4 regions of the Solidesulfovibrio carbinolicus genome follow, and region 2 is predicted to be linked to each of the others. Evidence: predicted binding sites of a transcription regulator. Region 2 holds the regulator's gene; each other region holds the start of a gene.
The links. Region 2 encodes sigma-54, which starts transcription at its own class of promoters, with help from an activator protein. Its sites were predicted from a motif close to CTGGCACGGNNNNTGCTT; they were not measured.
Positions count from the first base shown of each region.

Region 1 (7,290 bases), 850 kb from region 2:
TGTGCTTGGCGCGGCGTCGCTGCCGGGCTTGAAGCGGAACATGGGCCGTCGCGACAACCAGGCCGCCGAGGATTCGGCCAGTTGGCAGAACACCAGAAAGGCCGGCGCAGCCAGGGCGCACCAGACAAGTCCGGTCCTGGTCCAAGGGTTGAACCCCAGACGCGCCATGGCCCAGAAGTAATTGGGTTCGAAGAGATAGAGCGCGTAGGAATTGCGCCCCAAAAATGCCAGCCCCCGCGTCCAGGGCAGTTGCGCCTTGCCGGAGAGCAAAACGACCGTGAAAGCCGTGCAAAGCGCGGCCAGGCCCAGGCCGGCGAGGCTGGCGGCAAGCTGGCCCTTGGGCCCCCCGAGCAGCACAAGTCCGGGCAGCAGGCCGGCCAGGGCCAGCAGGCCCAAGGCCTTGGCCCGAAGCGGGGCCGTTGCCGGCCGGGTTTGGGAGCCGGCAACAGGAAGAAACGCCAGGGCCATGCCGATGCCGAAAAAGCCGATGTGGCCAAGAACGATGTTCCGGTAGCTGATGGTGTTGGACAAAACGATGGCCCGGATGTCCTCGGGAAGCGCCGTGGCCCCGGCCGTGGCTGCGGCGAGCAGCCCAAAAAGGCTCAGGGAAAACCGCCAGGGTCCGGCTCGTCTCAGGAAGCGGTACAGCAGCGGCGCGGCAACGGCGCAGTGGATGATGGCGCTGACAAACCAATAGGGCGCTTTGATGGCGGAAAACGCCCATAGATCAGGAGCGGTTTTGGTCGATGCCCAGATGCCGCACAGCGCCAGCCAGTAGAGCGGATAGAGGCGGAAGAATCTGTCGCCATAATACCGGCGCAACGAAAAATTCCCGCCGGCATGGCGCTTTTCGAGTGACCAGGCATTGCCGTAGCCGCTGGCGATGAAAAAAAGCGCCACCGCCGCGTTTCCCGCATGTCCGAAACTGTCGTGGCTGACGATGAAATTCGTCAGAAAGTGCGAGAGAAGCACAATGAGGATGGCAATGCCGCGCAGCGCCGTTGTTGTATCCCGGGCGACGGGCGTGGGCTGTGGGAGAGATGGATTCATGCTGGATTGAGGTTCTCGCGGAGCGGCAAGCAGGGGGCAGGATATGGCGGACGCCTTGCGTCATGGCAGATTCTTCCCATTTTGGCAAACAACCAAAGGGAGCTGCCAGGGCGGGGTGGGCGCATGCCGCCCAAACAACACGGCCCGCGCCGTCGCTGTTTCGGGAGGGCGCGGGCCGTGGCGCAAGAGGGGTGTCGCGTTCACCTCCTCGTTGTCGCCCGGCTAGTCCTTGGCCGGCTTGCCGAACCGGCCGGCGATGAGTTTGCGGCGGCCTTCGGGGGAGACTTGCCCCAGGGCGTCCACCAGGGTGTCGCTGAAATCGGCGGCAAAGCTGTCCCAGGCGGCTTTCCAGGCCAAAAGCGCCTGGCCGGTGGCTTTCTTGTCGTACGGGTCGGCCACCACTTGGCGTACCAGCTCGGCCCTGGCCGCGCCGAGTTGTTGTCGGGTTTTGGCAAAGCGTTGCGCGTCGCGGGCGATGACGTCCTTGAAGGCCTTGGCTTCGCCTGCCGGCAGCACGGCTTCGGCCCGGCTCGTCAGGCGAGAGAGCATGTTGGCCCCGTCCAGGCGTTCGACCCGGCCGTAGAGCAGCCGGCCGCCGATGACCGCGACCAAAAACAAATTCAGGAGCAGCGAGCAGGGCAGGACGAAGCGCCGCCAGCCGCTCGGGGGATTGGGTGTGACGTCCATGGCGGCCTCGTTATTCGATAAAAACGGCAAGGGGCGTGGGTTGCATAAGCGACACCAGCGCGTCGCCATCGGGTTGGGCCACGGTGAGCGCGCCGACCAGCAGCCCGGCCATGACCGCGACGCCGCCGGCCGTGGCCAGCCCGGCCAGACGCGGCAGGCCAGGCAGCCGGTCGGCCAGCCGGGCCAGCCAGCCGGCCCAGGGCGCAGTCGTCGCCAGGGACGTCGCGGCAATGCGCCCGGCGACGCCCCGGCGAAGCCGGGCCACGGCCGCGTCCTCGGCCCCCGGGGGCAAAAGCGTTTCGAGGGCGCGGCGGCTGCCGGCCATAAGCGCCGCGTCCAGGCGGGCGGCCTCGGCCAGCCGGGCGCGGGCCTGGGCCGAGGCGGCGGCCAGGGCCCGGGCCTCGTCCCGGAAGATTTCGGGCCAGCGGCCGATATCGCCGCCGTAGCTGTCGGCCAGGGCGGCAAAGCGCGACAGGGGCATCATGGCGGACCTCCTTGGCCGGCCGCGTCGGCCAGCCGGGTGCGCAAAAACTGGCGGCCCCGGGCCAGCAGCCGTTCCACGGCCTTGGCCGAAACGCCCAGGGCCTTGGCCGCTTCGGCCCCGGACAGGCCTTCCTCGTAGACCAGGGCCAGGGCCGTGCGTTGCCGGTCCGGCAGTTCGGCCAGGGCGGCGGCCATGGCCCTGGCCTGCTGGCCGGCAACGAGACGTTCCTCCGCGCCGGCGGCCGGATCGGCCGGATCGAACCCGTCGGGCAGGGCCTCGGGCCGCGCCCGACGCTGGTGGTCGCGGCAGAGGTTGGCCACGATGCGATACAACCAGGTGGTCAGCCGGGCACGCTGCGGATCGAAGCGGCCGATGGCCTTCCAGGCCCGCACAAAGGCTTCCTGGGCTAGATCCTCGGCAACGGTCGCGTCGCGGGTCAGCCGGGTGGCCACCCGCAGGGCAAAAGCCCCGTGGCGCAGGACCAGGGCGTCGAAAGCCCGGCGGTCGCCGCTGCCGGCCCAGACGGCCAGGGCGTCGTCGTCGGCCCCGGCGTAGTCCCGGGCCGGCGGCGCGGCCGGGCGGCGGGGCAGCGGCAGCAAGCCGCCAAAGGGCCAGCATTTTTCCACGGTGCTTGTCCGGGCCTTGAGGTTGCGCTGGGGCGGGCCGTGTCCGGGTCGCCCCAGGCCGCCCGCGCCGGGCTTGCGGCCTTGCGTGGGCGGGTGCGTGTTACTGCTTGGCTCCGGCAGCCTGCTTGGCTGACTGGGCCGCCGTCAAGGCCTGCTTGCAGCCGGGCGAAAGCTTGTCGGCCTGCTGTTTGAGGCAGGCGACAATGCGTCCGCCGCCTGGCTGCACCTCGGAACACAGGGTTTTGTAGTCGCCTTTGCAGGCCTCCTTGAGCGCCTGGCCGGCGGCCGGGGCGGGCTGCTGGGCCGTAGCCGGCCCGGCGACGGTCAGGCAGCCGGCCAGGGCGACGGCGGCGGCCAGGGTTTTGGGCAGGCCGGCCAGGGCGCGGGCTTGGAAAACGATTGGCATGGGCATGTCCTCGTTTGGGTGCTTTATGGCCGCCACGGGGCGGTCTTTGGGGATGATACGGTCAGGCCGGGGAAATCCCCCGCCTGCTTTTGCGGTCATCTGGCGAAAGTCTGCGGCGGGCCGTTGGATGCCAGGCGGTGGGATGGGGCGGCGTACGCGGCTGGTCGCAGCGCATTGGGGGCTGCCCATCGGCTGGACGCAGGACCGTGCGCGCGCCTGGGGGGTGAGGCGCGGCGGCGCGTATCATGGGCAACGAGACGTTCGACGCCGAGCCGGTCCGGCTTCCCGACTTTCGGGTTCGTGACCGGGACGGCAGGCGCGCCGTCAAACCCCAAGCCACAAGCGAGGAAAACCATGATGCGACGCAAATTGACCTTGGCGGCCGAACCAGCCGTCCTGGTTTGCGGGCAGACGGGTGAAAGAACGTGACGGCCGGTCGCCATCGGCCTGGGGAGTCGTTTGCCAGTTCGGAAAGGTCAGGCTGGCCGGGCTTGACCCGGGGGCGGGCTTGGCGCATGTTGGCCGGGCATGAGCCAAAAGACCTACAAGATTGGTGAAGTCGCCGATATTACGGGGCTTAAGCCCTTTGTTCTGCGCTTTTGGGAGACGGAATTTCCTCAGCTCGTTCCGGTGCGCACCAAAAAAGGGCAGCGGCTTTACACCGACGAACATCTCTGTCTGCTATCGACCATCAAGACCCTTCTCTACGAAGAAAAACTCACCATCGACGGGGCGCGTCGCCGTCTGGCCGGCCCCGACCGCGAGGCGACGGTGCTGCGCCAGGTCTATGACGAGCTGCGGGACATCCGGCGTCTGCTCGACGACGGCGACCGGCCGCGTTTCGGGACGTCCTGAAGCCGATTGACACAATTGTTTCAATTGCGCGGCCGGGCGCAATCGCCGGTATGGCTGTCCTGGACGCTGCTTTTGGAGCGTTTTGGCTATGGACGGGGCTTGGGTTTTACATTATTGCTAGTTCGCGCGTCTGTGGATGGAGAGTGACCGCAGACGTGGCGAGAGGTGGAAATTTTCAGTCCGGACAGGGCATAAGATGAGGGAACGCCCTTTTCGGCAACGGGCCGCCCGACACGGCCCTGCCATATTGCCGGACCCAGGCGCGACATCGCGCCAAACCCGGCGGGCAGGCGCTCGGACGGCCTGACGTGTAACCCGCTTAACACATGCAAGAGGACTCTATGAGCGGAATCAAAGCTCGTCTGGACGCGATTTCGGCGATCATCGGCTATAAGCCGGCCCATGCCCCTCTCAATTTCAGCGAGACCAAGCCCACCGACGTGTTCGGCTGCAACGTCTTTAGCGACAAGGTCATGCGCGAGCGTCTGCCCAAGCATGTCTACAAATCGCTCAAAAAGACCATCGAGCTTGGCGAAAAGCTGGACGCCTCCATCGCCGACACCGTGGCCAACACCATGAAGGACTGGGCCATCGAGCGCGGGGCCACCCACTTCACCCACGTGTTCTATCCGCTCACCGGCCTGACCGCTGAAAAGCACGACTCCTTCCTGGTGCCCGACGGCAAGGGCGGCGCCATTGCCGAGTTCTCCGGCAAACTGCTGATCCAGGGCGAGCCCGACGCCTCGAGCTTCCCCTCCGGCGGCCTGCGCTCCACCTTTGAAGCCCGCGGCTACACTGCCTGGGACGTGACCAGCCCGGCCTACATCCTGGAAAATCCCAACGGCACCTTCCTGTGCATCCCCACCGCCTTCGTGTCCTGGACCGGCGAGGCCCTGGATAAGAAGACCCCGCTTTTGCGCTCCACCCAGGCGCTCAACAAGCAGGCCAAACGGGTGCTCCAGCTGTTCGGCGTCGAGACCAAGCTGCCCGTGGGTTCCTTTGCCGGCCCCGAGCAGGAGTACTTCCTCATTGACCGCAACTTCGTCTTCTCCCGCCCCGACCTGCTGATCGCCGGCCGGACCTTGTTCGGCGCCAAGCCGGCCAAGGGCCAGGAGTTCGAGGACCAATACTTCGGCGTCATCCCCCGCCGGGTGCTGTCCTTCATGATGGAAGTCGAGCGCGAGCTGTACAAGCTCGGCGTCCCGGTCAAGACCCGCCACAACGAAGTAGCCCCCAGCCAGTTCGAGATCGCCCCGATCTTCGAGACCGGCAACCTGGCCACCGACCACAATCAGATGGTCATGACGGTGCTTCGCACCGTGGCCAAGCGCTACGGCATGATCTGCCTGCTGCACGAAAAGCCCTTTGCCGGCATCAACGGCTCGGGCAAGCACCTCAACTACTCCATCGGCAACGCCGAACTCGGCAGCCTGTACGATCCGGGCGACACCCCGCATGAGAACGCCCAGTTCCTGGTCTTCTGCGCCGCCGCCATCCGCGCCGTCCACAAGTTCGGGGGGCTTTTGCGCGCCACCGTGGCCACGCCGTCCAACGACCATCGCCTGGGCGCCAACGAGGCCCCGCCGGCCATCATGTCCGTCTACCTCGGCGAGCAGCTCACCGACGTCTTCGAGCAGATCAAAAAGGGCAAGGTCGAAGGCTCCAAACAGAAGGGCGTCATGAGCGTCGGCGTCGACACCCTGCCGCCGCTGCCCATGGATCCGGGCGACCGCAACCGCACCAGCCCCTTTGCCTTCACTGGCAACCGCTTCGAGTTCCGCGCCGTGGGCTCCAGCCAGTCCATCGCCGGTTCCCAGGTGGCCCTTAACGCCATGATGGCCGAGTCCCTGGACTACATCGCCACCAAGCTCGAAGCCGCCACCGGCGGCGATCCGGCCAAGCTCAACGCGGCCGTGCAGAGCGTGATCCAGGAAATCATCAAGGAACACGACGCGGTCGTCTTCAACGGCGACGGCTACTCCGAGGAATGGCACGCCGAAGCGGCCAAGCGCGGCCTGCCCAACCTCAAGACCACGCCCGACGCCCTGCCGGTCATCTCCAGCCCCGAGGTGGTCAAGCTCTTCACCACCTACGGCATCTTCAGCGAGGCCGAACTGAAGTCCCGCGAGGAGATCTACCTCGAGCAGTACGTCAAGACCATCCAGACCGAAGCCAATCTGGTCGTGCGCATGGCCAAGACCATCATCTTCCCGGCCGCCATGCGCTACCAGAGCGAACTGGCCGCCGCTTGCGCCAACCTCAAGGCCATCGGCCACGACTACAAGATGGACACCCTGGAGTGCGTCACGGCCAAGCTGCGCGACCTCCAGACCAAAACCGCCGAGCTGGAAAAGATCATGGAGCACACGGCCGACGGCGCCCTGGCCGAAGCCAAGCACATGTGCTGCACGGTCCTGCCGGCCATGAACGAAGTGCGCGCCGTGGCCGACGCCCTGGAAGCCGTGGTGGCCGACGACCTGTGGTCGCTGCCGAGCTACCAGGAAATGCTGTTCATCCGCTAATTGCCAATCCTTCGGGATGGGAAAGGGCCGCTCCGGCAACGGAGCGGCCCTTTGTTGTTTGGCGCGGGCGCAGGCTGTTGTTGCGATGGCGCCGGCAAGCACCCCCTAGCCGGTGCGCTGCATGTTCTCCACCAGCTGTTGCAGGACGTGGGCCTGGCCGGCCAGCTCGCCCACGGCCCGGCTGGCCTGGCCCATGGCCTCGGCGGTCTCCTGGGAAATGCCGGCCAGTTCGCGCACAGCCTGGTCGATCTCCTCGCCCTCGGCGGCCTCCTTGCGAGAGGCTTCGGCGATGGCCTGGACCTGCTGGGAGGCCCGCTCGATCAGGGCTACGATGTCGGCCAGGGTGCGGCCCGAGGCGGCGGCCAGGTTGGTGGAGGCGTCGATGGCGGCCACGGCCTGGTCCACGCCGTCGATGGTGGTGCGCGCCCCGGCCTGGATGTCGCGCACGGCCACATCCACCTCGCGGGTGGCCACCATGGTCTTCTCGGCCAGCTTTCGCACTTCGTCGGCCACCACGGCAAATCCCCGGCCGGCGTCGCCGGCCCTGGCCGCCTCGATGGCGGCGTTTAAGGCCAGCAGGTTGGTCTGGTCGGCTATTTCACTGATGACGCCGATGACCCGGCCGATGCCCTCAGCGTGGCCGCCCAGGGCGGCCATATC
Region 1 is NZ_CP026538.1:3,555,364-3,562,653, reverse strand. It holds gene C3Y92_RS15920 (acyltransferase family protein) at 1-1,050, opposite strand, end outside; gene C3Y92_RS15915 (periplasmic heavy metal sensor) at 1,273-1,737, opposite strand; gene C3Y92_RS15910 (hypothetical protein) at 1,748-2,221, opposite strand; gene C3Y92_RS15905 (sigma-70 family RNA polymerase sigma factor) at 2,218-2,847, opposite strand; gene C3Y92_RS15900 (cysteine rich repeat-containing protein) at 2,948-3,253, opposite strand; gene C3Y92_RS15895 (MerR family transcriptional regulator) at 3,782-4,108, shown strand; gene C3Y92_RS15890 (glutamine synthetase III family protein) at 4,450-6,630, shown strand; gene C3Y92_RS15885 (methyl-accepting chemotaxis protein) at 6,736-7,290, opposite strand, start outside.
Region 1: C3Y92_RS15890 (glutamine synthetase III family protein) is a predicted target of sigma-54. The motif match lies at 4,163-4,180, and genes of this name have one in related genera.

Region 2 (7,290 bases):
GCCCCCAGGCTGCCGAGAATCCACAGCTGCCCCCAGCTCGCCCGGGAGGACGCAAGATACGGCCACACCATGGGCAGGGCCACCGCAAAAAGGGCAATAAGGCCGGCCAGGGCCACGGCAAAGACCAGCCCCTGGATGACCACGGTGTTGACCAAGGCCCGACGGACCAGCTTACCCGGCTCAAATGGGGCGCGCTGGCGCTGGCGGGCGGCGGCGTAGCGGGAAAAGACGATGTTCTCCACCACTCGCTGGGCCCCTTCCAGGCCGGAAAACAGCCGGGCCAAGACCGAGGTGGCCCCGGCCACGCACAGGGCCTCGGCCGGGGTGGTCAGGGAAAAGACGTGCATAAGCGACAATCCGGCCAGGGTGGCGGCGGCGGCGTTGGGCGGGATGTGGGTGCCGGCGGGAATGCCGTCGAGCCAGAAAAGCTCGTAGAAGATGCAGAGACTAAGGGCGGCGGGCAAATCGCCCTGGCACAGGCCCCAGGCCAGGCCGATGACCAGGGGGCGTTCCAGCAGGGCGGCGTTTACGGCAAAGCGGAACGAGGAGCACAGGACAAAAAAAAAGCGACGCCAAGGACGTGGAGCGCAATGTCGGCCTGATGGGTCATGGCATGGGCCTCGCGTGGGTTACCATTGGGTCGGCCGTCGCGTCAGATCCTGGGCTGGGCCGGGTCGCCCGGCACGCAACGGTAGTCCAGCCGCACGCCCTTGTCCCGGAAAAAATCCAGACAGGATTCGTCTTCCTTGGACAGGGCCACATGGGGACAGACTTGCCTCTTGCCCGGGGCGTAGTGGAGATTGCCAAGGTTCAAGTTGGCGAAATCGAACCCGTATTCGTAGGCGACCTGGGCATCGCGGCAACTGGCGAACAGGATCAGCGCCTCGGGCAGGTCCAGGGGCGCATGGCTGAAATAGCCGGCCAGATCGGCCACGGGCAGAAACACAATGGCCACGCCGTCGGGGATGGCCAGGGACATGATCTCCTGGCGGAGATGATCGGCGGCCAAGTCGTCGTTGACCACCACGATCCGGCTGGCGTGGGTAAACGGCAGCCAGGTCTCGATGATCTGGCCATGAACGAGGCGGTTGTCGATGCGCACGAAGGCCATGGCTACCCCTCGGCCACCTTTTTGCGCAGCACCTCGCCAGCCACGACGATGCCCTGGCAACCGGCCTGCTTGGCCTCCACGGCCAGGGTTTGCAGGGGACGGGTGCGCGAACCCAAAATTTTGATGAGCATGGGCAAATTGACGCCGGTGAGGACCTCAAGCTGGCCCGAACCCAGAAGCGACAGGCTCATGTTGGTGGGCGTGCCGCCGAACATGTCGGTCAGCACCAGCACCCCGCCGCCCTGGTCGGTATCCTTGATGGCGGCCTTCAGCGCGGCCAGGGATTCGTCCACGGCCTTGGTCAGATCGACGCTGACGGCCTGGCAGTGCTGCTGGGGGCCGAGGATGAACTCGGCGGCGGCAATGAGCCGCGACCCGTAGTCGGTGTGGGTGACGACCACCACGCCAACGGGCGCGTCCTTGAGGGGCTCGGCATTCATAGACAGGCATCCCGGAGCATGTCGCCCCCGTCTTGACGGTTTGAGACCGTCGGCATTGCATCCCGCTTCCGTCCCGGCCACGCCGCGCGGAAGCCCAAGATCTCACACGATAATCATCCGCGAACGAGACTGCCGGGCCGGCAAGGCGACCAGCCGGGATGGCGTCGCCATCGCCAAAAGCGAAAGCCCCTGGGCCGGGTAAACCGCCCCGCCGCTCTCGCCGGCAACCCCCGTTGCCGTAGCGCTTAAGACCTGCGGCCTAGCCGCGTTCAATGTGCCGATGTTCAAGGGAGATATTGTAGCCAGCCTTGGAGAGCGTGTCAAAGACCGACTCGGCCACGGCCACCGAACGGTGGCGGCCGCCGGTACAGCCAAAGGCCAGGGTCAGGCGGTAACGCCCTTCCTTGGCGTACAGCGGGAGCAGATAGAGCAGAAATTCGGTCAGCCGGCGCAAAAACTCCCGGCCCGGTTCCTCGGCCAGGACGTAATCGCGCACCGCCGCTTCCTTGCCCGTGCGCTCGCGCAGTTCCTTGTTGAAATAGGGATTGGGCAAAAAGCGCAGGTCGAAAACCATGTCGGCCTCGGAGGGCGGGCCGTACTTGAAGCCGAAGCTCATGACGTGGACCTTGAGGGTTCCGGCGGTGGGCCGGATGGAAGCCCATTTCTCCTGGAGCTTGCGGCGCAGATCGTGGATGGTGAAATGGGTGGTGTCCAGCACCATGTCGGCGGCGTCGCGAAGGGGGCGCATGCGTTCGCGCTCGGCCACGACCGCTTGCTCAAGGCCCCTCTCGGCGCTTTCCAAAGGATGCGGGCGGCGAGTAGTGGCGTAGCGGCGGATGATCTCGCCGTTGTCGGCCTCGAAAAAGATGATCTGGGTGAGGTCCTGTTTGCGCCGCACCTCGGCCAGGGTCGCGCCCCAGTCGGTGTCGAGGTCGGCTTGGCGCACGTCCATGCCCAGGGCCAGGCCTTTGTAGCGCTGGCCGCCCTTGTCGTCGAAAAGGCTCATGAGCTTGGGCACGAGGCTGACCGGCAACCCGTCCACGCAAAAAAAACCCAGGTCCTCGAAGACGCGAAGGGCTGTGGATTTTCCGGACCCGGACAGGCCGGTCAAGATAACGACGGGGAGTTCCCTGGCCGCATGTTCCATGGCATTCACCTTCCGGCCCAAGGGCTTAACAAATTTCCCGCGCGTTTGTGTGACGACAAACGCGCGGGAAACGTTTTTTCAGGCAGCCTTAGGCGGCGGCGAGCACCTGCCGCAAGGCCTCGTCGGTTTCGGCGGCCAAAAAGGCCCGCCGGAAGGATTCGTCGGACAAAAGCCGCGAGATGTGGGCCAGAATGCGCAAATGCAGGCCCGCGACATGCTCGGGCGCGAGCACCAGGAAGAAGATGCGGCAGGGCTTGAAGTCCAGCGCATCGAAGCTGACGCCCGCAAGGCTTCTCCCGACGACGATGACGATGCGTTCGAGGCTCTCCATCTTGCCGTGGGGAATGGCCACCCCGTCGCCGATGCCCGTGGTGCCGAGGTTTTCCCGGTCGAGCAGCACCTGATGGGCGCGTTTGGCGTCAAAATCGGGCCACTGCTTCTTGATGGGGGCCACGAGCTCGGCCAACACTTCGGACTTGGACTCCGACGCAAGATTCCCGATGACGAACTCGGGCTGGAGATAGTCCTCTAACCGCATCTAAGCGCCCGTTCCAGGATCGATGAGGCCGAAGTCGCCGTTGCGCAGGCGGTAGATGACGTTGGGCCGTTCGGTTTCGGAGTTGATGAACACCAAAAATTCGTACTTGAGGGCCTCAAGCTGCATGGCGGCTTCTTCCACGGCCATGGGCTTGGGCTGGTACTCGTCGGTTTCGATGATGGTGGGCACGCGGCCGCCGGCGGCGTCCTCGCTGATGCTGATGACGTCCATGCGGACCTGCTCCACGGTCTGGCGGCGGCGGTCCTTTTGCTTCTCGCGGAACTTCTTGGCCTGAGCCTCGATCTTGTCGAGGATCAGGTCAATGGTGGAGTACATGTCCTCGGAGGTTTCATGGGCCGAGATATGCATATTGTCGGCCAGGAAGATGACGTCGGCCATCTGCCGGGTCTTTTCCACGGCCAGGTTGACCTGGACTTCCGAGGTGTCGGTGGACGAGGTGTACTTGCCAAGCTTTTCAAAGCGCTTCCTGGCATAATCGCGCAAATGGTCAGACGGCTCGAAATTCTTGAAATTAAAGGTGATGTTCATAGAATCCTCCAGGCTGGCGTGGTGAGGGGCCGGAATCCCGGCCCGAAGCATCAGAAAACCGCCTTGCGCTTCGACGACGACTCGATTCCCATGGCCGTGCGGTACTTGGCCACGGTTCGCCGGGCGATGTTGATTTGCAGCTCGTCTTTGAGCATGTCGGCGATGGCCTCGTCGCTGATGGGCTTCTTGGCGTTCTCGCCGGAAATAATCCGCTTGATCATGGCCTTGACCGATTCGGAACCCACGGTGCCGCCGTCGTCGAGCTCCAGGGCGCTGTTGAAAAAGAACTTGAGCTCGAAAATGCCGTGGGGCGTGGCCACGTACTTGTTGGACGTGATGCGGCTGACGGTGGACTCATGCATGCTGATGTCGTCGGCCACGTCCTTGAGGATCAGCGGCCGCAGCCGGGTCACGCCGTCCTCGAAAAAGCCGCGCTGAAACTTCACGATGCTCTCCAAAACCTTATAAAGCGTGCGCTGGCGCTGGTACAGGCTCTTCATGAGCCACATGGCCGAACGCATCTTATCCTGGAGGTAGTCCTTGTCCTTGTCGTTTCGCGGCAGGCTGCCGTCGGTGTAGGACATGTTGAGTCCCAGGCGCGGCATCCCCTCCTCGTTGAGCAGGATGACGAAGTCCTCGCCGTACTTGTAGACGAAGGCGTCCGGGCTGACGTAGATCGGGTCGCCCGAACCATAGCTGGCCCCGGGCATGGGATCGAGGGTCTGGATCAGCTCCAGGTATTCCTTGAGCTTTTCCATGGTCAGGTGAAATTTCTTGGCCAGGGGCTTGTAGCGCTTCTTTTCGAGGTCTTCGAGATGCTCGCGAACGAGTTCGATCAGGATGGGATCGTCATAGCCGTAGACCTCGATTTGTATGAGCAGGCATTCGCTGGGAGTGCGGGCGGCCACGCCCACGGGATCGAAGCGCTGGAGACGGTGGAGCACCTTTTCGACATGGGCCGGGTCGGCGTTGGCCATGCCGGCGATTTCCTCCACCGTGGCCCGCAGATAGCCCGAGGAATTGAGGCTGCCGACGATGGTCTCGCCGATCTCGACTTCCTTGGCCGTAAAATTAGACAGGTGCATCTGCCAGCCGAGGTGGCCGTCGAGGGACGGCTTGGAGGCCAAACGGGCGTCGAAAGCCATGCCCTCCTCGGGCACTTCCAGGTCGCGGGACAGGGACTGCTTGCTCGTGCTGGCGAAATCGCCAAGGTAGTCGTCCCACTCGGCGTTTTTGAGCAGTTCCTTTTCGATGGCCGCGTCGGCTCCCGTGGGGCCGTTGTTGTCCTCGACCATGACGCGTTCGGGCTGGCGGTCCTCCTCGACGGATTCCTCCAGAAGAGGATTTTCCAAAAGCTCCTGCTGCACGCTTTCAAGCAGCTCCAGCCGCGACAGCTGCAAGAGCTTGATGGCTTGCTGCAGCTGGGGGGTCATCACCAGCTGTTGGGAAAGCTTGAGTTGCTGCCGCAGTTCCAGGGCCATGCTTACCGCCGTGCTCGAATGTCGTTGACGTTATCGGGAATTGTCTGTGGGCCTTGCCCGGACGAGGGCCACCCCGCCCAACAAAAACCATGCCACAATTGAAGCCTTGTGGCAATCGGCACTATCGGCCTTCAGCCGAGGAACCACTGGTAGGCGGCTTCCAACCGGCCCTTGGCGGCCAAAATATAACGCACGGCCTCGCGCACCGCGCCCTGCCCTCCCCCGCGCCGCGACACCCACAAGGCCAGATCAAGGATCTCCGGCTGGGCGTCGGCCACGGCCATGGGCAGCCCGACCAGCTCCATGGGGCCGGCGTCCACCCAATCGTCGCCGAGAAAGGCGGCCTGATGCGGGGCCAACCCGGCCCGGGCGAGAATGCCTTCCAGCACACCCACCTTGCGGTAGTGGCCGGGGTGGTACTCCTCGATGCCCAGTTCCCGCATCCGGGCGGCCACGGCCGGGCTGTCCAGGCCGCTTATGACCGCCACGGCCAGTCCCGCCGCCTGGGCCGCCTTGATGCCCAACCCGTCGTGGACATGGAAACGCTTGATCACCTCGCCCCGGGCATCGACGTAGATGCCGCCGTCGGTCATGACCCCATCAACGTCGAGCACCAGCAGCTCCACGTCCCGGGCGCGCGCAATGGCCAGTTTGGCGTCTTCGGACATAATAGACTCCCTTTGCGATACGACGGCCGCGAAGCGAAAAAGCAACGCCCTACCCTGGCCGCCGACAGGCGCAATCTAGCCCAAAAATCGCACCATGACCAGAAGATAAACGTTTTTAGAGCCTTGCCAAGCCATGCAGCCCTTTGGCCCAAAAAAAGTCCGGAGAAGCCGCCTTCCCCGGACCGAGCCATCTTTTTGCGCTTGGGCCGTCTAGCCCTTGTGCCGCTTGGCCGCGGCCACGAACTCGCGGAACAGCGGATGCGGACGCATGGGGCTGCTCTTGAATTCGGGATGGAACTGGCAGCCCAGGAACCAGGGATGGTCGGGCAGCTCCACCATCTCGACCAGTTCGCCGTCCGGGGACAGGCCGCTTAAGACCAAGCCGGCTTCCTCGAAATTGCCGGCGTAGGCCTTGTTGAACTCGTAGCGGTGGCGGTGGCGCTCGGAGATTTCCGACGCGCCGTAGGCGGCGGCCGCCTTGGTGCCCGGCGCGACCACGCAGGGATAGGCGCCCAGGCGCATGGTGCCGCCCTTGTCGCTGGTCGGGTCGCGGTGCTCGATGGTCTGGGTGCGGAAGTCGTACCACTCGCGCATGAGGTAGATGACCGGATGTTGCGTGGTCAGGTCGAACTCCTCGGAGTTGGCCCCGTCCAGGCCCAGCACGTTGCGGGCGTATTCGATGACCGCGCACTGCATGCCCAGGCAGATGCCGAAGAAGGGGATCTTCTTGGTGCGGGCGTATTCGATGGAGGCGATCTTGCCTTCCACCCCGCGCGAGCCGAAACCGCCGGGAACGAGGATGCCGTCAATGCCCGAAAGCGTGGCGGCCACGTTTTCCCGGGTCAGCTCCTCGGAGTTGACGTAAACGAAATTGACCGACACCCCGGCGTGGACGCCGCCGTGGACCAGGGATTCGTGAAGGCTCTTGTAGGCCTCCTTGAGGTCCACGTACTTGCCGACGATGGCGATGGACACAGTGCCGACCGGGTTTTCCAGGCGGTACATGAGGTCGCGCCAGGGTTCGAGTTCGGCGTTTTTGGCCGGCAGACGCAGCAAAATGGCGATTTTTTGGTCCACGCCCTCGCCATAGAGACGCAGCGGCAGCTCGTAGATGCTCTTGACGTCCACGGCCGTGAACACGGCGTCGGCATCGACGTCGCAAAAAAGCGCGATCTTCTGCTTGATGTCCCGGGCCAGATCCACTTCGCTGCGGCAGATGATGATGTCGGGCTGGATGCCGATGGAGCGCAGTTCCTTGACGCTGTGCTGGGTGGGCTTGGTTTTGACCTCCCCGGCCGTGCGCAGGTAGGGCACCAGCGTCAGGTGGATGTACAGGGCGTTTTCCTTGCCCAGTTC
Region 2 is NZ_CP026538.1:2,702,426-2,709,715, forward strand. It holds gene C3Y92_RS12145 (PTS sugar transporter subunit IIC) at 1-554, opposite strand, end outside; gene C3Y92_RS12150 (PTS sugar transporter subunit IIB) at 653-1,111, opposite strand; gene C3Y92_RS12155 (PTS sugar transporter subunit IIA) at 1,114-1,551, opposite strand; gene rapZ (RNase adapter RapZ) at 1,811-2,698, opposite strand; gene C3Y92_RS12165 (PTS sugar transporter subunit IIA) at 2,787-3,236, opposite strand; gene hpf (ribosome hibernation-promoting factor, HPF/YfiA family) at 3,237-3,785, opposite strand; gene rpoN (RNA polymerase factor sigma-54) at 3,836-5,266, opposite strand; gene C3Y92_RS12180 (KdsC family phosphatase) at 5,398-5,934, opposite strand; gene C3Y92_RS12185 (CTP synthase) at 6,145-7,290, opposite strand, start outside.

Region 3 (7,290 bases), 900 kb from region 2:
ACGAATTCGGCATCAGCCTGCGCAAGGAAAAGCATTTCACCGAGGCCATCGCCTTTTACGGCAAGGCCCTGGAACACAACGACGCCGACGAGAATCTGCATTTCAACATCGCCCGCGCCCTGGCCGAATCCGGGCATATCGACAGGGCCGTCAGCCACCTGGAAACCGCCCTGTCCCTGGACCCCGCTTTTGACGCCGCCCGCAAGTACCGAGATTTTCTGGCCAAAAACGGCGCTGCCGGGGCTTATTCCGAAGGCGGTAGCCCGTCATGAGCGTCCCGGACCTCAACCACTTCCACTGCCCGCCCGGGGCCAAGGTCATCCTGGAACTGTCCGGGTTGCCGGACAAGCTGGCCACGGTCTGCGTGGGCCATGTGCGCGGCCGTTTCGTCGTCACCCAGGCTCCGGCCGTGCCGGACACCGGCCGCGAGGCCCTCTACCAACTCCTGTATCCCGACAATACGGCCATCGTGCGCTATCTCCACGAAGGAACGGTGGTGGGCTTTTCCACCCAGGTCATCCGATTTATCCAAATTCCCTTTCCCCTGGTCTTTTTCACCTTTCCCAAAAAGCTCGAATCCCACGACCTGCGCCGCCACCCCCGGGTGGCCTGCTGCCTGCCGGGCCAGGCCAGCGTGGCCGGGGCCGATCTGGCGGGCATGGTCCTGGACCTCAGCCACTCGGGCTGCCTGTTTTCCGCCGCATTGCCCGAGACCGCGCCGGCCAAGGCCCCGGCCGTAGCCATAGACGACGACGTGCTGTTGCGCTGCGGCCTTTTCGGCCAATCCCCGGACACGGCCCTGACCGGGGTGGTCAAACGCGTCTCCCTGTCCGGCCGCCGGCTGGAACTGGGGCTCAAGTTTCGTAAGCTGCCCGAACCGGCCAAACAGGCCATTGGTTCCTATCTCGACCAGGCCCTGTCCGTGCTGAGCTGAGCCCGGACCGCTCCCCAGACCGCCGCGAGGGCCGAGCCGGCTTGGGCGGCAATGCCTTGTTTCCGGCTCTGGCCCGGCGACGCTTCGGGCTTCCGCGGCAACGCCTTTTCTGGCCTTCCCGCCCACACACGGCCTCGCCGGCCCCTGGCCGGTTCTTCACCGCACAGTCGAGCGGCTTTACCAGCCGCGCGCGGCCTCGCCGCAGAGCTGCCACTCCCCACAATCCCGGCGCTGCCCTGACGGCCGGCTCCATCCCCGGCCAAGCGGTCCTTGCCGCCAACGACAACCGACAAATATGTCGGACAATAACGTCGTTTTTGGCGACGCCGCTTCCCTTTGCCGGCCAAGGCGTTATACTTTCGGGCATTGCCGGGGCATCTGCCATGGCACCAAGTTTGCTATTCAAGAACGAACCCAGGAGGCTGCCATGCTCGTGCCCCTTATCGAAGCCCTGCTTGAGAGGCTTCTTCGCAAAGAGCCCGCGCCTGTTCCCTGTCCTGTGGAGCACGACGACAGGCGCAGCCGCCGAAGCGAGAAGCGCAAGCAAAGCGACTGACACGATACATTTAAAACAAGTGACTCTCACGCATTACCGACAAGCGTGACGCGGCAGGGCTTGATTTCGGCAATAGCGACACTTCTTTTATTTTTGCCGTGACATTCTATACTTTACGCGATGATGTCATGTAGGCTGCCACGAGTATTGTCCGCCGCGACATAAATGGCTTTCATTGTGTCAAGGCGCAGCGGCAACTGACACGGGAGACGCCTTTTCATGTTTGACGCCAGCGTGCTGCCGCCCCTGCTCCTCACCTTCAAGGTGGCCACCCTGGCCACGGCCCTGGCCGCCCTGCCGGCGGTTTGTCTGGCCCGACTGGCCCAGGTGCGCGATTTCCCCGGCCGCGACGTCGTCGACGCCGTGCTGACCCTGCCCATGGTGCTGCCGCCCACGGTCCTTGGCTACTACATCATCGTGGTGCTCGGCCGGCGCGGGATCATCGGCTCCTGGCTGTGGGACACCTTTGGGGTGACCATCATGTTCACCTGGCAGGGCGCGGTGGTGGCGGCTGCGGTGGTGGCCTTCCCCCTGGTCTACCGTTCGGCCAGGGCGGCCTTCGAGGGCGTGGACGGCAATCTGGAAAACGCGGCCAGGACGCTTGGGGCTTCGGAGACGGCCATCTTTTTGCGGGTGTCGTTTCCCCTGGCCCTGCGCGGGGTCGTGGCCGGCGTTGTGCTGGCCCTGGCCCGGGCCATGGGCGAGTTCGGGGCCACGCTCATGGTGGCCGGCAATCTGCCGGGCAAGACCCAAACCCTGTCCCTTGCCGTGTACAGCGCCACCCAGGCCGGCAACGACGCCCTGGCCAACGAACTGGTGCTGCTCATTTCCGTGGCCTGCGTGGCGCTTCTCGTGTTCGTAGCCAGAATCGTGAAACCGAAAGCCTAGAGGTATGGAACACGCATGAAAAAACTGCTGCTCACCCTGGCCCTGTGCCTTTCCCTGGCCGCTCCGGCCGCCGCCGGCGACATCACCGTCTCCGCCGCCGCCAGCCTCACCGACGCCTTCAATGAAATCAAGGGCGTGTTCGCCAAGGAAAATCCCGGCGTCAACGTGACGTTTAATTTCGCCGCCTCCGGCGCGCTGCTCTCCCAGATGGCCCAGGGCGCGCCCGTGGACGTGTTTGCCTCGGCCGACCAGAAGACCATGGACCAGGCCGCCGAGAAGAAGCTCATCAACACGGCCACCCGGGTCAACTTCGTCCAAAATGCCCTGGTCATGGCCGTGCCGGCCGACAACCCGGCCAAGCTCAAGGACCTGACCAGCCTCGCCACGCCGGCCATCAAGCGTATCGCCATCGGCAACCCCGACTCGGTGCCGGTCGGCCGTTACACCAAGGCGGCGCTTACCAAGACCGGCCTGTGGGACGCCATCTCCGGCAAGTTCGTTCTGGCCGAGTCCGTGCGCCAGGTGCTCGATTACCTGTCCCGGGGCGAGGTCGACGCCGGTTTCGTCTACGCCACCGACGCCAAGCAGGGCGGCGACAAGGTCAAGACCCTCCTCGAAGTGCCTGTGGAAACCCCGGTCACCTACCCCATCGCCGTGTTGGAAGCCGCCAAGGACAAAAAAGACGCCGCCGCCTTCGTGGCCTTCGTCACCGGATCCAAGGGCCAGGCCATCCTGGCCAAGTACGGTTTCAAGAAGCCCTAGCCCCGTTTTCGGCGATCCCGGGGACAGCCCCGGGATCGCCGGATCACCAACCGCCGGAGTCGCCCATGCGCATTGTCGTGGACATCCAGAAAACCTACTGCTGCGGCGGACGCGAATTCCATCTCGACGCCGCTTTTGCCGTATCCGGCAACCGGGCCGTGCTGTTCGGGGCCTCGGGCTCGGGCAAGACCCTGACGCTGCGCGCCCTGGCCGGCCTGCTGCGGCCCGATTCCGGCGCCATCAACGTGGACGGCCGGGTCTTTTTCGATTCCGCCCAGGGCGTGTTCGTGCCGCCCAGGCTTCGCCGCATCGGCTACGTGTTCCAGGACTACGCCCTATTTCCCCACCTCACCGTGCGCCAAAACGTCGCCTTTGGCCTTGCGCCCTTGACCGGGCGGCTCACGCCCCAGGCTGCCGAGCACGTCCAGAATACCCTGGCGCTTTTCGGCATTGAGGGTTTGGCCGATCTGCGTCCGGCCCGGATTTCCGGCGGCCAGCGCCAGCGCGTGGCCCTGGCCAGGGCGCTGGTCTGCGAACCAGCCGCCCTGCTCCTGGACGAACCCTTCTCGGCCCTGGACATTCCCCTGCGCCAGAAGGTGCGGGCCGAGCTGGCCGGCATCCTCTCCCGCCTGGACATTCCGCTGGTCATGGTCACCCACGATCCGGCCGATGTGGCCTTTTTCGGCGGCGAGGTGGTGCGCTACGGCGAAGGCCGGGTCATCGACATCCACTCGGCCGAGGACATGCGCCGCTCCATGGTCAAGGTGGCCTAGGGCCGCCTCCCGCCCTGTTGACGGCCAGCCCGGCCGGGCGTAGCCTGAGCCAAAATTGCCCGGCGATAACGGCCTGTTGCCGCCAGCCGCCGGAAACGGATCGCCATGAGCCTGACCGCCGCCAATCTTGACGCCTCCCTGGCTGTTCTCACCGAGGCCAGCTACCGCCAGGACGCTTCGCTTATTACCGCCCTGGAAGGGGCCGGCTACGTCCAGCTCGACCTTGACGGCGACGGCAACGGCACTTCCACAGCCGGCAGCGCCGCCTTTGACGCCTGGACCACGGTGGCCGGCAATCAGACCGTGGCCATCATCGCCTTTCGCGGCACCGACGACATCAATTATTCCACCGACGGCCTGACCGCCTATCTCGGCAGCGCCGACGCCGCCTACTGGTTCGACACGGTCGGCTACTACGACCAGCTTTCGGCCAAGACGGCCGCCTTTGACGCCGCCGTGGACAGCCTCGGCATCAGCCAGGTCTACGTCACCGGCCACAGCCTCGGCGGCGCGGCCGCCCAGGCCTACATGGCCGCGCATCCCGACGACGCCGACACAGGCTACGCCGCCGTGGTCTTCGGCTCCATGGGCCTGTCCGGCGACGACGCCGGCTATGCCGCCGACGCGCGCATCGTCAATTTCGTCGCGCCGTCGGATTTTTCCACCCAGCTCGGCACGCAAACCGCCGGCCTGACCGTGAGCTTCAGCGACGGCTCGGGGAGCCTCGACTCGGGCCTTGATCTGTCGACGCTGCTGGCCGATCCGGCCTCCTACTTAAGCGTCCACGGCACGGGCCTGTACCTGACCGCCGCCGCCGACTACGACGCGGCCAAAGCCGGCATCCCTTCCACCGAGACGACCACGTTCTTCACGTCCACCGTGACGCTTGGCGGCCTGACCTTGACCGTTTCCCCCCTCGCCTAGCGTCTCTCCTGCCGACCCGACGCCCCCCCCGCCGCGCCCCTTTAAACCTTCTCCCGTTTGGGGGGTCCGGGGGCCTCAGGCCCCCGGCCGCCGGAGGCCTGTTTTCTCTTCTCTTCTCTCTTAAACTACCCGATTTAGGCTTGCCAAAAGGGGGCATTGCGCGCAAATCCGGGAAGTCGCCTTGACATGGCCCCAGGCCGGCACTAGAAAAATCCCAAACTTTGAGGAGATCATCAGACGATGCCCGCCCGCCTGAGTCCGGTCCGCTCGCGCAAACTGTGCGACCTCGTCATCCAGCAGATCCAGGAAAAGATCTCGCTGGGGATTTTTGCGCCTGGCGCCAAGATCCCCACCGAACCGACCCTCATGGCCCAACTCGGGGTCGGCCGCTCCACCGTGCGCGAAGCCATCCGTGTGCTGGTCAGCGCCGGTCTGCTGGAAGTGCGCCAGGGCGACGGCACCTATGTCCTAAGCGGCGCGTCCGGCCAGGAACCCTTGGAATACCGCCTGCGCCGGGCCACGGCCGTCGAAATCCGCGAAGTGCGCCGCATCATCGAGGTGGAAACCGCCCGCCTGGCCGCCGCCAACCGCACCGAGGCCGACCTGGAAACCATGCGCGATTGCCTGGCCCGCAAGAAAGCCGCCGTGGCCGCCGGCGACACCCATGGCTACGTGGCCGCCGACATCGCCTTCCACTCCGCCGTGGCCGCCGCCAGCGGCAACAGCCTGCTGGCCGACCTGTACCGCAGCTTCTGCATGGTTTTTCAGGATTTCCTCGACCACCTCATCGCCGACGTCGGCGTCAACCGGTACCAGGACCACATCCACAACGGCCTCCTCGACGCCATCACCCGCCAGGACGCCCCGGAAGCGGCCCGTTTCGCCATGGAAGGCCTCGACCATTTCACCAGCGACATCAAGGCTTTGGAAGAATAGTCCGGACACTCTTTTTTGCGGTTGACAAACATCAGATGATAAGACAGCAGATGAGCTTGGGCGCGGCGGCAGCCGCCTGAGCGGAGCAGCCCGCAGATAAACAGCAGATGATATGATGGAGTTGCGACGTGGCCCTCCAGGGATGGCTCTCTCCATTCGGGAACGTGGCAGCACAAACATCAGATGATATGACTTGACAGCGCCGGCAGTCGCAACGTCGGCCAACCTGGAGCACCCATGCGCCTTTCCCGTTCCGTCGTCGCCGTGACCCTGTCGGCCTGCCTCGGCTACTGCGCCGTGCTGGCCGACGCCTCGCCCAGCCGCCACGAGGCCCGTGAAGCCAAAACGTCCCTGGCCGGCCTGGGCCAGTTCCTGCCCCGGGTGTCGCCGGCCGCCTCGGCCGTGGTGACCGCCCGTGCGGGCTTCCGCGAGCTGCGCGACATCGTCCAGGCCTCGGCGCTGATGCACGACTCGCGGCCTTCGGACGAAGCCGCCCGCCAGGCCCATGTGGCCCTGTGGGCTGCCCTGGAAAACGACTTGCGTCCGGCTCCGGCCGACATCGGCCCCGGCCCTTCTGGCCTGTTGCCCGGCCAGGACTGAGCCGACCGGTCCGCGTCGCCCATTCGGGGCAGGTCCCGGCCTGTCCTGGGCAGCACCCAGTTTTGACGGCGCCATGGCGCGTAACTGCCGCCTGACAATATCTCTCGGCTCCAAGGCCGCCCCGCCCACGGGGCGACGGCCGGCGCGCAAGCCGCGGCGCGCCGGCCCCCCCCTTTGAGGGACGTGCTTTCGCCCGCTCCTGCTCCAAAGGCAAAACAGTCGTGATTTCCGCAAGATGCCGGGCATTTTCCGGCCTCTCCCTTGACACCGGACCATTCGGTTGTTACCCGTTTGGCACTCGAAAGCCACGAGTGCCAAACGGGGACGCGCCATGCCTCTTGCCGAACGCGAACGGGAAGTCCTGACCACCATCATCGAAGCCTACGTCGCTTCGGCCGCGCCCGTGGGTTCCCGCATCGTGTCCAAGCGCAGTTCGCTGGGGCTTTCCGCCGCCTCCATCCGCAACATCATGGCCGACCTCACCGAGGCCGGCTATCTGGAGCAGCCCCACACCTCGGCCGGCCGCGTGCCCACGGCCAAGGCCTTCCGGCTCTATCTCGACCAAGTCATGCAGGTGGCCCCCCTGGGCGAAGACCAGATGCGCCGCATCCGCGACAACCTCACCTTGGCGGGCCTTGAGATCGACGACGTGCTGCGCCAGACCTCGCGGCTGCTGTCTGGCCTGTCGCTCCAGGTGTCGGTGGTCATCGCCCCCAATCCGGCCGGCGCGCGCTTTAAGCGCATCGACTTTTCCCTGCTCAACCCCGGCCTGGTCATGGTCATCCTGGTGCTTCAGGGCGGGCTTGTGCGCAAGCGCGTCATCGAGACCACCCCGGACGTCACCGCTGACGATCTGGTCGTTTGCGCCAATTACCTGAACCATCTCTTTACCGACCGCACCCTGGCCGAAGTCCGGG
Region 3 is NZ_CP026538.1:1,802,787-1,810,076, reverse strand. It holds gene C3Y92_RS08055 (tetratricopeptide repeat protein) at 1-272, shown strand, start outside; gene C3Y92_RS08050 (PilZ domain-containing protein) at 269-934, shown strand; gene C3Y92_RS21685 (hypothetical protein) at 1,362-1,490, shown strand; gene modB (molybdate ABC transporter permease subunit) at 1,710-2,378, shown strand; gene modA (molybdate ABC transporter substrate-binding protein) at 2,394-3,140, shown strand; gene C3Y92_RS08035 (ATP-binding cassette domain-containing protein) at 3,206-3,913, shown strand; gene C3Y92_RS08030 (alpha/beta hydrolase family protein) at 4,019-4,837, shown strand; gene C3Y92_RS08020 (FadR/GntR family transcriptional regulator) at 5,078-5,773, shown strand; gene C3Y92_RS08015 (hypothetical protein) at 6,011-6,373, shown strand; gene hrcA (heat-inducible transcriptional repressor HrcA) at 6,705-7,290, shown strand, end outside.
Region 3: modB (molybdate ABC transporter permease subunit) is a predicted target of sigma-54. The motif match lies at 1,688-1,705, and genes of this name have one in related genera.

Region 4 (7,290 bases), 1.2 Mb from region 2:
CCTGGCCTCCAACATCGGCGGCACGGCCACGCTCATTGGCGATCCGCCCAACATTATGATCGCCTCTAAGGCCGGTCTGGACTTCATGGACTTCATCGTCCACCTCGCCCCGGCCATCGTCGTCATCATGTTCGCCTGGATGTTCGTCTGGAAACTCGTCTTCGGCCAACGCCTGCACGTGGGCCCGGCCCAAAAGGCCCGTATCCTGGCCATGGACGAGGGCGCGCTCATCCGCGACCCGGCGCTGCTCAAAAAATCCGGCCTGATCCTCGGGCTGACCATCCTGGGCTTTACCCTCCACGGCTTTCTCGGTTTCGAGCCGGCCACCATCGCCCTGCTCGGGGCCTCGACGTTGTTGCTCGTTTCCGGCGAAGACCCGCAAAAGGTCTTCGAGGACGTGGAATGGCCCACCATTTTCTTCTTCATCGGCCTTTTCATCATCATCGGCGGCACGGTCAAAGCCGGGCTCATCGAGGTGTTTTCCCAAAAGGTCATCGCGCTGACCCACCCCACCAAGGACTCCATGCTTGTGCTGTCCATGGTCATGGTCTGGTTTTCCGGCATCGCCTCGGCCATCGTGGACAACATTCCTTTCGTGGCCACCATGAATCCGCTTCTGGCCGAGCTGGCCGAGAAGGTCCTCGGCCCGGAAACGGGCCTCACCGGGCCTGCCCTCTACACCCACCCCACCATGCTGCCGGTCTGGTGGTCCCTGGCCCTGGGGGCCTGCCTTGGCGGCAACGGCACGGCCATCGGGGCCTCGGCCAACGTCATCGTGGTCGGGCTGTCGGAAAAGGCCGGTCACAAGATCACCTTTGCCCGCTTCTTCAAATACGGCGCGCCGGTGACCCTGGGGACCATCACCATCTCCATGGGCTACATCTACTTGCGCTACTACGTCCTTGGCTGGTAGCCGGCAGACCATGAACGACGCCATGCGGCCCGCCGGCCGGTTTCTGGCCGGGCTGGCCCTGTGCGCCCTGGCCGTCCTGGCCTTTTGGGACGTGCCGCGAAGCGGCCCCACGGCCAGCGACGACCTGACCTACGAGCGTGCCGTGCTCGAAGGCCGCATCGGGGCCTTTAGCGCCGAGCTGGCCGCCGGCTCGGGCCGATTCCACCACTATCTCCACGTGGGCCTGACCAGCCTTGCCTACCGCATGGACAGCCCGCCCCTGCGCCGGGCCGTGGCCCTGGCCGGATTTTTGGGCGTCATCATTGCCCTGGCCGCCCTGGCCGCCCGGCTGTCGCGCCGCCCGGAACTGGGCGTCCTCGTCGCCGCCCTGGCCCTGGGCCTGTATCAGGACAACTGGCACCACAACATCCTGACCGCCTATCCCCTGGTCTTCGATTCCGGGATGCTCTGCCTGCTTTTGGCCGCCTACGCCCTGGCGCGCCGGGCCGAGACCGGCCGAGCACGTTGGCTCGTCGTGGCCAACCTCGCTCTTTTCCTGGCGTTTTGCCATTTCGAGGCCTTTGTCGCCTACGTCCCGATCCTGGCCGGCCTGGTCTGGCTGACCACCCAGGGCGGCGCGCGGGAGCGGGCGCGCGCCCTTGTCCCGGCCTTTGCCGTGCTGCCGGCCTACGCCGCCGTCTACCTCGGCTACCGTCTGGCCCACCCCAGCCAGTACGCCGGCAACGCCCTGGACCTCACCAGCCCGGCGGCCATCCTCAAGACGGCCTGGGCCTACAGCCTCCCAGCCCTGCCCCTGGGCGGGTTTGCCTTCAACCTCGAATACGTCAACCGCTTCCCGCAATTCTCCAAGGCCTACGTCCTGTCCTTTGGCCAGTACCTGTCGGAGCTTGCCGCCAACTTGTCCCTGCTTGCCCCGGCCTGGGTCGCCCTGGGCCTTTTGGCCGGCGGGCTGACCACTTATTGCCTGGACCGGGCCGTCCGGGCGCGCGTGCCCTGGCTCACCTGGCTTCTGTGCGCCTTTGCCGTGGTCTGCCCCAATGCGCTCATTGCCCTGTCGCCCAAGTACCAGGAGCCGGCCGCCTCGGGGCTGGCCTGGTATGTGACCACCACCTTTTCCTTCTACGCCGTGGCCGTGCTGCTGGCCCTGGCCGCCCTGGCCCTGGCCGGGCGGCTGCCGGACAAATCCCGGCGCGTCGTCGCCGCCCTGCTCGGCCTGGCCGTGGGGCTGGCCGCCTTGGTCAACGCCTCGGTCAACGCCTCGGTGCGCGACTCCAAGATCGCGGCCGGGGCGCGCTGGCGCGTGGCCGCCCTGGCCTGCCAAAGCCGGCTCATCGCCGGCCTGCCCGAGGGCGCGCGCCTTGTCGCACCGGACCTGTTTACCGCCGTCAACACCGAACTGGTTGGCCCGGACTACTGGCCGGCCTATTTCCGCGCCCAGGCCGGCCGGGGACTGATCGTGGCATCGGGGCTGGGCGAGGCCGATCCGGCCAAAACGCCGGTTTACCTGCTGCGCCGCCTGTCCGGCCCCCTGGACCGGGACACGGCCCTGGTCCTGGCCCGGGTGACCGCGTTGGGTCCGGCCCCGGCCGATCCTTACGCCGCCGCCCCGGACGCGCCCACCCTCCTGGCCGGCCAGGCCGTTGTCGCCATGGACGCGGCCAACCGCTTTTATGACCTCGTCTTCCGCGACGCCTCGGGCTGGCGGGTGGCCCCCCTTGCCGTCGGCGGCGGCCGGTATTCGCGCACCGACATCGCAGGCGACGGGCTTTTGCCGGCCTCCATGGCCAGGGTTGCGGCCCACAGCCTCGCCACGGGCGAGGCCGCGCCGGTTTTCCTGCGCTTTGGCCCGGGCTTTTCCGCGCCCGAGCGGTCCGTCACCGGCGACGTGGTCTGGGCCGGCGATACGGCCGAACTGGCCCTGGTTAACAACACGTCCGAGGTAGCCCGGGTGACGCTCGCCGCCACGGCGGCGGCCCCCGCGCCGGTCACGGTGGCCTGGGGGGGGGCGCTTATGCCGGACGGCGCGACCATTGACTGTTCCGCCCTGGTCACGCCCCTGTCTTTGCCCCTTACCTTGCCGCCGGGCCGCCACGTGCTGCTCTTTCGCGCCCTGCCGCCGACCGGCGCGGAAAAAACGCTTGGGCCTCATCAACGCCCGGCTCGTCCCGTCATCCCCCGCGCCCTGACTCCATTTTTCCTAGACCGCTCGCCGTCAAGTCCACGGACCGACGACGCCCCGAACCGTCTCCCCTCAAAAAAGTCCATCATGGCAGCATGTTCTTCATTCTCTCTGTTTTGGCACACCCCATGCTCTATCCCTTGGCAAGAGACGCGCAGGAACCCAAAACAACTTTACATACCAGGAGACACGCCATGCTGACCGCCATCACCCAGTTCATCCGTGACGAAGAAGGCGCCACCGCGGTGGAATACGGCCTCATGGCCGCCCTGATCGCCGCCGTCATCATCACCGCCGTCACCTCCATCGGCACCAAGCTCACCGCCACCTTCACCGAGATCGCCGGCAAGCTGGGCAGCTAAATTTCGCCTGCTTCGCGAAGCCAAAGGGCCGTCCCGGGCAAGGGGACGGCCCTTTTCGTTTTGGCTGCCGGGCCAGCCGCCAGGACCAGCCGACCCTGGAAAGGCCAAGGCGCATGACCGGCTCCTGCGTATGCCAAGCCGCCTCGCCCAGGGTCCACCGCCTCCCGGCTGTTGTCCCTGGTTGCGCCGCGTATCGTCCAACCGGCACGGCCAAGCCGGCCGACACCCCCCAGACCCCGACGACTCCATTTCTCCTGGAACGGCCCACGCATAATCCACGCGCCATGGCCCGGCTTGGCCTCATCAAAATTTTACATCAGTCTTCTAAGGGCGTTACCAACAATGCACACCTTGGCACGCACCCTGCTTAAGGAAAGGCAAGAGACGCGCAGGAACCCAAAACAACTTTACATACCAGGAGACACGCCATGCTGACCGCCATCACCCAGTTCATCCGTGACGAAGAAGGCGCCACCGCGGTGGAATACGGCCTCATGGCCGCCCTGATCGCCGCCGTCATCATCACCGCCGTCACCTCCATCGGCACCAAGCTCACCGCCACCTTCACCGAGATCGCCGGCAAGCTGGGCAGCTAAATTTCGCCTGCTTCGCGAAGCAAAAGGGCCGTCCCGGGCAAGGGGACGGCCCTTTTCGTTTTGGCTGCCGGGCCAGCCGCCAGGACCAGCCGACCCTGGAAAGGCCAAGGCGCATGACCGGCTCCTGCGTATGCCAAGCCGCCTCGCCCAGGGTCCACCGCCTCCCGGCTGTTGTCCCTGGTTGCGCCGCGTATCGTCCAACCGGCACGGCCAAGCCGGCCGACACCCCCCAGGCCCCGACGACTCCATTTCTCCTGGAACGGCCCACGCATAATCCACGCGCCATGGCCCGGCTTGGCCTCATCAAAATTTTACATCAGTCTTCTAAGGGCGTTACCAACAATGCACACCTTGGCACGCACCCTGCTTAAGGAAAGGCAAGAGACGCGCAGGAACCCAAAACAACTTTACATACCAGGAGACACGCCATGCTGACCGCCATCACCCAGTTCATCCGTGACGAAGAAGGCGCCACCGCGGTGGAATACGGCCTCATGGCCGCCCTGATCGCCGCCGTCATCATCACCGCCGTCACCTCCATCGGCACCAAGCTCACCGCCACCTTCACCGAGATCGCCGGCAAGCTGGGCAGCTAAATTTCGCCTGCTTCGCGAAGCAAAAGGGCCGTCCCGGGCAAGGGGACGGCCCTTTTCGTTTGCCGAGCGCCCGACATTTTGGCATCCCGAAAGGACAGGAGACCGCCCCATGGACGTCAACACCCACCAGCGCATTGATCCCGGCCTGTGCGGCCGGCCCGAAATCCTGGGCGAAGGCCTGGCCCGGGTGGCCTTCACCGCCCTGCCGGCCATGGCCGCCGATGACCGGGGGCTTGTCCACGGCGGCTTCCTCTTTGGCCTGGCCGACTACGCCGCCATGTTGGCCATAAACGACCCCAACGTGATTCTTGGCGCGGCCGAGGTCCGCTTCACCGCGCCGGTGGTGGTCGGCCAGACGCTTGTGGCCGAAGCCCGGCTCACCGAAACCGCCGGCAAGAAACGCTTCGTCGCCGTCACCGTGCGCCGGGGCGAAGACGCCGTCTTCACCGGAACCTTCACCTGCTTCGTGCCGGAAAAACACGTGCTGGACCGATAGCGCCGCCCACGGGAGCTGGCCCAGCCAGGAGGAACGCCATGAGCTTTGTGCTGCAAAAGCCGTCTCCGGCCGCCGAACAGCCCCGCTTCGACTGCATCTTCTGCAACCGCCCGGCCCTGGTTTCCTCCGAGGCCGGACGGGCCGACGAGGCCCGCATTGTGGAGGTCTTTTGCCGTCACTGCGGTTCCCGCAAGACCATGGCCACGCGCAAAAGCGCCGACGGAACACGCTGGGAACCAGCCGACTAAACGACGCCGTCGCCGTCGCCTCGGCCAGCATGTTTTTTTTTTCGCCGGAAAAGCCCGCTCCCCCTGCCCAAACGCCCGGCCCTGTGCTATGGCTGGCCCTGACCGCCAACCACCGCCAAGGAGGGATCCCATGAAACGCGCCTTGCTCAAGCTCGCCGTGCTCTTGACCATGCTGGCCCTGGCCGGGACGGCCCATGCCTGGAAAAAACCGCCGTTTAAAAATGTCGATAAAAACGGCGACGGCGTCATCATCTTTGAGGAGATCGTGGTCTTCAATTCCGGCCTGACCATGGAAGTCTTCGCCGTCATCGACCTCAACAAAGACGGCAAGATCGACCCGGCCGAATACGCCGCCATGGGCGGCAAGACCGCCAAGGGCAAGGCGGCCAAGCCCTGGTGGCGCTGTTCGTCCAAGGAAGGCTCCCTGCTCTACAAGCAGGGCACGGACCTGCTTGTGGCCGGCAAGAACGCCGAGGCCGCCACGGTCCTGCGCCAGGCCCTGACCACGCCCCTTTGCGTGGATTATTTGAGCTACGCCTACTACAACCTCGGCGTCGCCTGCATGCGCCTTGGCGACGACGCCTGCGCCAGGGCCAACCTGGAAAAGGCCCGGGCGCTCAACGTCAACAACACCGTGCCCGAGAACAACTTCGGCCTGGAAGGCTGGCCCCGCAAGCCCGGCGTGGTCGGCAAGTAACGCCCCACGCTCCGCGGCGGCCCGGGGCAGGCTCCCCGGACCGCCGCGGCAAGGCCTGCGCCGCCCGTGGTGGCGATCCGCCCGCCGACACGAACTCCCCCGCCCCGCCCAAACCCCGCAGCCGGGCGCCCCGTCACGCCGCCTGGCCGCGTCGCCAAGCCGCCTCTTGACAGTTCCTGGCCGCGTGGTCATCCAAAAGGGCGAGCGGCCGCATAGCCGCGCGCTCCGGAGGACTCCTTGGGCAACGTGCTCATCATTGACGACGATCAGACCATCCGCGACGCCCTGGCCCGGGTCGTGGACCGCCTGGGCCATACCCCCACCCTGGCTTCCACCCTGGCCGAAGGCCTGCTGCGGGCCGGCAAGGACGACGTGGACGTGGTCTTTCTCGACGTGCGCATGCCCGACGGCAACGGCCTCGACGCCATCGCCGACATCCGCCGCTCGCCCTCACACCCCGAAGTCATCGTCATCACCGGCTGGGGCGACCCCGACGGGGCCGAGCGGGCCATGCGCCAAGGGGCCTGGGAGTACATCGAAAAACCCCCCACCGTAAAAACCATGACCGCGCCCCTGGTCAGCGCCATGGAACACCGGCGCGGCCGGGCCAGCGCCACCACCGTCTTCCATTTTCCCGGCATCCTCGGCGGCAACCCCGCCCGCACCGCCTGCCTGGAACAGGCCGCCCGGGCCGCCGGCAGCGACGTCAACGTGCTTTTGACCGGGGCCACCGGTTCCGGCAAGGAGCTCTTCGCCCGGGCCATCCACGACAACAGCCCGCGCCACGCCGCCCCCTTCGTGGTGGTGGACTGCGCCGCCCTGCCGGCCACCATCGTCGAAAGCGTGCTTTTTGGATCGGAAAAAGGCGTCTACACCGGCGCGGACCGCCGCCGCGAAGGCGTGCTGCTGCGCGCCCACGGCGGGACGCTGTTTCTCGACGAGGTGGGGGAAATGCCGCTGTCGGTGCAAAAGGCCTTTTTGCGCGTGCTCCAGGAACGCCGGCTGCGGCCGGTCGGCGCGCTGGAAGAAGTCCCCTGCCGCTTCCGACTGGTGGCCGCCACCAACCAGGATCTGGAATCCCTGGTCAGGCAGGGGCTTTTCCGCGAAGATCTGCTCTTTCGCCTCCAGGGCGTGGGCATCGAGCTGCCGCCCCTGGCCGGACACCCGGACGACATCCTGGAACTGGCCGCCCACTTCGCCGCC
Region 4 is NZ_CP026538.1:3,917,576-3,924,865, forward strand. It holds gene C3Y92_RS17480 (ArsB/NhaD family transporter) at 1-913, shown strand, start outside; gene C3Y92_RS17485 (hypothetical protein) at 924-3,293, shown strand; gene C3Y92_RS17490 (Flp family type IVb pilin) at 3,287-3,454, shown strand; gene C3Y92_RS17495 (Flp family type IVb pilin) at 3,883-4,050, shown strand; gene C3Y92_RS17500 (Flp family type IVb pilin) at 4,479-4,646, shown strand; gene C3Y92_RS17505 (hotdog domain-containing protein) at 4,756-5,142, shown strand; gene C3Y92_RS17510 (hypothetical protein) at 5,181-5,390, shown strand; gene C3Y92_RS17515 (EF-hand domain-containing protein) at 5,521-6,087, shown strand; gene C3Y92_RS17520 (sigma-54-dependent transcriptional regulator) at 6,325-7,290, shown strand, end outside.
Region 4: C3Y92_RS17495 (Flp family type IVb pilin) is a predicted target of sigma-54. The motif match lies at 3,806-3,823, and genes of this name have one in related genera.